Regions from separate parts of the Pantoea sp. YU22 genome, predicted to be linked through region 1. Evidence: predicted binding sites of a transcription regulator. Region 1 holds the regulator's gene; the other holds the start of a gene.
The links. The regulator ArgR, encoded in region 1, controls arginine synthesis, uptake and breakdown. The targets are predictions, from matches to a motif close to ANTGAATAAAAATACANT.
Positions count from the first base shown of each region.

Region 2: argA (amino-acid N-acetyltransferase) is a predicted target of ArgR. The motif match lies at 1,678-1,695, and genes of this name have one in related genera.

Region 1 is NZ_RYDU01000024.1:32,744-35,873, forward strand. It holds gene yhcN (peroxide/acid stress response protein YhcN) at 1-199, opposite strand, end outside; gene EKL29_RS21105 (YdgH/BhsA/McbA-like domain containing protein) at 295-561, opposite strand; gene yhcN (peroxide/acid stress response protein YhcN) at 653-916, opposite strand; gene argR (transcriptional regulator ArgR) at 1,390-1,860, opposite strand; gene mdh (malate dehydrogenase) at 2,282-3,130, shown strand, end outside.
Region 2 is NZ_RYDU01000003.1:62,555-65,684, forward strand. It holds gene recD (exodeoxyribonuclease V subunit alpha) at 1-142, shown strand, start outside; gene argA (amino-acid N-acetyltransferase) at 318-1,646, opposite strand; gene amiC (N-acetylmuramoyl-L-alanine amidase AmiC) at 1,878-3,122, shown strand.

The sequences.
Region 1 (3,130 bases):
CGCTGGCACCTTGTTCATCGGCTTTCTGAGAAAGCTGCGCGCGATAATCCATCGGCGAGCCGGCTGTACCACTGATGGTCACTGTTCCCGCAGGCTGCATAGTCTGCGCCTGATCGCCAGTAATCAGTTGCGCTGCCTGAGCGCCAAATGCGATTACGGAAAGCAGACTAACGGTTGCGATGGTTGTTTTGATTTTCATAATTCATCTCCTCATTACAATCAACAACCTGCGGTTGGCATCAGAGTGCGGGTCGTCGATATAGCCAGGCGTCGCATGGGCGCCCGATCGGTTAATTATTTATAAAGCTCAGCCGTGACGTGATAGGTATCGTCCTGGTTATTCTCAATGATGCGATAGTGGCTGGCGCCCTGCGCATCGGCTTTCTGAGAAAGCGCCTGACGAATATTGGTCTGGTCGCCGTCATGGCCGCTGATGCTGATAGTCTGGTTCAGCGGCTGCAGCGTTTCAGCCTGTTGATTTGATACCAGGCTGGCTGCACTGGCACCGAACGACAGAACGGCAGTTAAACTTGCTAAGGCGATAATGGATTTGGTTTTCATGGTCTACTCTCCTGAATTCATCGATTAGGCACCCGATGCGCAATGCGCGCTTCAATAAGGTCGCCGTTACAACGTTGTCTGGTTAACGAACTTATTTATAAAGCTCAGCAGTCGCGTGGTAGTTGCCATTGTTATAGGCCTCGATAACACGGTACGCGCTGGCACCCTGCTGCTCTGCTTTCGCATTCAGTTCGTCATTGATTTGTGCAGGAGAACCGGCTACGCCGCTTACGCTTACTGAACCGATAGACTGCAGATTTTGCGCCTGCTGCGAGTTAACAGATTCTGCTGCAAATGCGCCGAATGACAGTGCTGATAGAATACTCAGGGTTGCGATAGTAGTTTTAACGTTCATATATATTTCCTCGTCGTCTGTTTTTGTCTTTTTGTTTGATGTGATTTGCGTCACGAAAAGAAGTATAGAACTAATAACGCCTGAAATTAATACCTGCCTAATAATGTTTAGTTGTTATTCTTTATCCTTATGACTCATTTTTATTCTTTATAGTTATAAAAAACGGATAAAAAATAGCCTTTCAGCCTTAAATTCCTTTAAAAACATAATGGTAAGTGACTTTATCTTTTTGTGCGAAAGAACGTGGTGAATGTGGCTGGTTATTGATTTGGATCTGGGCGTTGCCGCTAATTGCGTAGTGTAAAGCAGCGTAAAATAGCGCGAAAGGGTAAGCAGGCTAAAAGGTATGACCAACATCAGCAGCGAAAACAGCAGGGAAATGAATAAGGCAACTGACAGAATTAGCAGGGAATAGAGGGATGTTGTCGTCAGAGAAGCGACCAGCAGCGCGGAGTGCCGGTCGCGTAAAGCGGTTAAAGTTCCTGTTCAAACACCGTCAGAAGCGCGCTATGCAGCTTCCTGACGGTAAAAGCGCGCGCTGGCGTAATAAAAATCGTGTCGTCGCCAGCGATAGTGCCGAGAATGCCTTCCGCTTTGCCCAGCGAGTCGAGCAGGCGAGCAATCAGCTGCGCTGCGCCAGGGCTGGTGCGGATCACGATCAGCGCATCGTTATAGTCGATATCCAGCACCAGGTTTTTTAACGGGCTGGTAGTGGTTGGCACGCCAAGTTCCGCAGGCAGACAGTAAACCATCTCCATCTTGGCGTTGCGCGTGCGCACCGCGCCGAATTTAGTCAGCATACGAGAGACCTTCGACTGATTGATATTGTCGAAGCCTTCTTCCTGCAGCGCCTGCACAATCTCGCCTTGAGAACTGAATTTCTCTTGTTTCAATAAGGCTTTAAACGCTTTGATCAATTCGTCTTGTTTTGATGGGTTTCGCATAAGCTACCAGTAAAGAAAAATGCCGAACGCCCGCCGACGGCAGATAAATTATTATGCATATGAATGAATTTTTATGCAATTGGTCGATGAAGCAGGCAGGCGCCGCGTATTGCGGGCGCTCATGATAACAAAATTTTCTGCGCAGACCAAAAACGGTGCGGGCGGGGTAAGCGAAGGTTGCGGAATTGTTATACAATTGAGGTGTACTGAATGTATAGCTATCGCGGCCGTGCTCTATCTGCTATCGACATCGTTGTCGGTCATTCAGGCGCGTTGTGCTGACAAAGTAGCAACCCATAAGATTAAGTGCTGCGGCACGCATAATGAACAGTGGGTTTGTCATCGTCTGAGAAGTTGATTCAGGTCTGGACACAGATGGAAATTCGGCTCTACTCTGCCCCACCTTAATAAGGAGTACAGAATGAAAGTTGCCGTTCTTGGCGCTGCTGGCGGAATCGGTCAGGCGCTCGCCCTTCTGTTAAAAACCCAGCTTCCTGCGGGTTCCGAACTCACGCTCTATGATATCGCGCCGGTAACGCCTGGCGTGGCGGTAGATCTCAGCCATATCCCCACCGCAGTCAAAATCCAGGGCTTTAGCGGCGAAGATGCGACGCCTGCGCTGCATGGCGCGGACGTCATTCTCATCTCGGCGGGTGTGGCGCGTAAGCCGGGCATGGATCGCGCCGATCTGTTTAACGTCAACGCAGGGATTGTGCGTAACCTTATCGAGCAAGTGGCACAAACCGCCCCTGAAGCGCTTATTGGCATTATCACCAACCCGGTTAACACCACGGTGGCGATCGCGGCTGACGTGCTGAAAAAACATGGGGTGTATGACAAAAATCGTCTGTTCGGCGTCACAACGCTGGATATCATCCGCGCGAATACCTTTGTCGCTGAACTGAAAGGCAAACAGCCGAATGAGGTTGAGGTGCCGGTGATTGGCGGTCACTCCGGCGTCACTATCCTGCCTCTGTTATCACAGGTGAAAGGGGTGAGCTTCAGCGACGAAGAGGTCGCCAGCCTGACAAAACGTATTCAGAATGCTGGTACGGAAGTGGTCGAGGCGAAAGCGGGTGGCGGCTCCGCGACGCTGTCGATGGGCCAGGCGGCGGCGCGCTTCGGCTTATCGCTGGTACGCGCGCTACAGGGCGAGGCGAACATCGTCGAGTGCGCCTACGTAGAAGGAGATGGCGAGTATGCCCGCTTCTTCTCGCAGCCGCTGCTGTTGGGCAAAAAGGGTATTGCGGAGCGACGCGCTATCGGCTCG
Region 2 (3,130 bases), on a different contig from region 1:
GCGCGAGCTGGTCTATACCGCCATTACCCGCGCGCGCAAGCGGCTGACGCTCTACAGCGAACCTGCGGTGTTTCAGCGTGCGGTGCAGCTGCAAACCCAGCGCCGCAGCGGGCTGGTGGAAAGGCTTAGTCTCGCCGTCTGACGGGTGTTTCTGGCAAACGACTCAGTACATTACTGCGCGGGCAACAGGGGCTGTGGAACAAAGCGTCCCGCGCCAGGGAAGGCGCGGGCCGAGCGGGCAGGGATGCTTGAGCGACTTTGTGGAACAGCCCCTGTTGCCCGTGCCTGCTCATCAGTCTGGCGCAAGCTGTTCCAAATCAGGTCAGATCCGCCATCAGCACCTTAGAGCGCCGCTGATAGTTGTACATCTGCTTTTTACTCTCTGGCAGCGACTCAATATCCACCGGCGTAAAGCCGCGTTCCTGAAACCAGTGAATGCTGCGCGTCGTCAGAACAAACAGCTTCTCCAGCCCCATTTGTCGCGCCTGAAGCGCAACGCGCTGCAGCAACATCTCGCCGCGTGAGGAGCTGCGATAGTCAGGATGCACCGCCACGCAGGCCATTTCGCCAATTTTCTCATCCATAAAGGGGTAGAGCGCCGCACAGGCGATGGTCAGATTGTCGCGTATGATAATGGTGAACTTGTCGATCTCCATTTCCAGCTGCTCGCGCGAGCGACGTACCAGAATACCCTGCTGCTCCAGCGGGCGGATCAGCTCCAGAATGCCGCCGATATCGTTAATAGTGGCGCGGCGGATCTGCTCACTCGACTCCATAACGATCTGCGTGCCGATACCGTCGCGTGAAAAGAGTTCCTGCAACAGCGCGCCATCTTCCTGATAGCTGATGAGATGGCTGCGGCGCACGCCGCTCCGGCAGGCTTTCACCGCGCCACGCAGGAAACGCACCGTGCCGGACAGATAGTCGCCGTCGCTCTCCATCTCCTCAATGCGCGCCTGCGCGTCATTCGGGAAGAGTTCGGAGATAATCGCGCCGTCGCGGCTGGTCACGCCCTGCTCGGAGCAGAAACCAATCATCTTTTCCGCCTTCAGCTTGATCGCCAGCTGGGTGGCGACCTCTTCCGACGTCAGGTTAAAGCTTTCGCCGGTAACAGAGACCGCCACCGGACCGAGCAGCACGATTGCATTGTTATCCAGCTGCCGATGGATCGCCTCTTCGTCGATGCGGCGAATACGCCCGCTGTGGCAGTAATCCACGCCGTCATCCACGCCCAGCGGCTGCGCGATAATGAAGTTGCCGCTAACGACATTGATATGCGCGCCCTGCAGCGGCGTATTGTTAAGGCTCATTGAAAGTCGCGCCGTAATATCGAGCTGTAACCGTCCCGCCGCCTGCTTCACCAGCTCCAGCGATTGCGCATCGGTGACGCGGGTGTGCTTGTGGTAAACCGGCTCCAGCTGATGCTGCGCCAGGCTGGCGTCAATCTGCGGACGCGCGCCATACACCACCACCAGACGTATCCCGAGGCTGTGCAGCAAACCGATATCATTGACGATGCTGGAGAAATTTTCGTGCTCGATCGCTTCGCCGCCCAGCATGATGACAAAGGTCTTGTCCCGATGGGCATTGATATAGGGAACGGTGTGGCGAAAACCCTGAACCAGCTCAGTACTACGTTCCTTCACGGCAAACCTCAATGAATGATTATTCGTAATTTCTGTATTTTTATTCTTTCAGGGCCACTTTTGCAAGGATTAAACCTGACGTAAATTTACGTTTTTTCGGGTGCGTCAAACGCTAAGAGACTGCATTATTTAGCTTTTCCAGGATGACTTGGCCAAAGGTATGGGCTAAAGTTTTTACCGCCGTTTATTGAAGTGGCGCTTTTTTAGACAGAACAGAGCAGCTGGGGCGGCATGTCAGAATCAAATCCTCTTATTTCCCGCAGAAGGCTCTTGCAGGGTACAGGCGCATTATTGCTGCTGAGTGTCAGCCGCGCAGGCCTGGCAGCGAAAAATCATATTGTCGCGGTACGTATCTGGCCCTCTTCGACCTATTCGCGCATGACGCTGGAATCCAGCGTGCCGCTTCACTATAAGCAGTTTGCGCTTACGCATCCGGATCGGCTGGTAATCGATATCAAAAATATGCACCTCAACCCGGTGCTGAAAGGCGTCGATAAGCTGGTGCGCGTTAACGATCCCTTTATCAAAAATGCGCGGGTAGGGCAGTTCGACGCCAGTACCGTGCGTATCGTGCTGGAGCTAAAGCGCAACGTCGCGCCGAAAACCTTCACCCTGGCGCCGGTGGCGGGGATCAAACACCGGCTGGTGGTGGATCTCTATCCCAGCCAGGATACCTCGGTCGACGATCCGCTGCTGGCGCTGCTTAAGGATTACAACCAGGGCGATCTGGAACGGAATGAACCGGCGACCGCGCCGCTGCCTGGTAAGGCGGGGCGCGACAGGCCGATGATCATCATGATCGATCCCGGCCACGGCGGCGAAGATCCCGGCGCGCACGGTAAATACAAGACGCGTGAAAAAGATATCGTGCTGAAGATTGGGCGACGGCTAAAAGCACTGATCGAAAAAGAGCCGAATATGAAGGCCTACATGACGCGCAACGAGGATGTGTTTATTCCGTTGCGGGTTCGGGTGGCGAAAGCGCGCAAGCAGCGCGCCGATCTGTTTGTCTCTATCCACGCCGACGCCTTTACCAGCCGCAGCGCGCGTGGCTCTTCGGTATTCGCGCTCTCGACCAAAGGAGCGACCTCGGCGGCAGCGCGTTTCCTGGCGCAGACGCAAAACGAATCGGATCTCATCGGCGGCGTCAGCAAAAGCGGCGATCGCTACCTCGATCACACCATGTTCGATATGGTGCAACGGCAGACTATTCACGACAGCCTGAAGTTCGGCAAAGAGGTGCTACACCGTATGGGCCGCATCAACCATCTGCATAAGCGTACCGTCGATCAGGCTGGCTTCGCGGTACTGAAAGCACCGGATATTCCGTCGATTCTGGTGGAAACCGCCTTTATCAGCAATGTGGAAGAGGAGCGAAAGCTACGCACCAGCCGTTATCAGCAGCAGGTCGCCGAGGCGATTTTTCACGGGATAAAAGCCTATTTTGATAATGGCGGGGCGCTGGCGCGTCGTTAAAGAAGAGG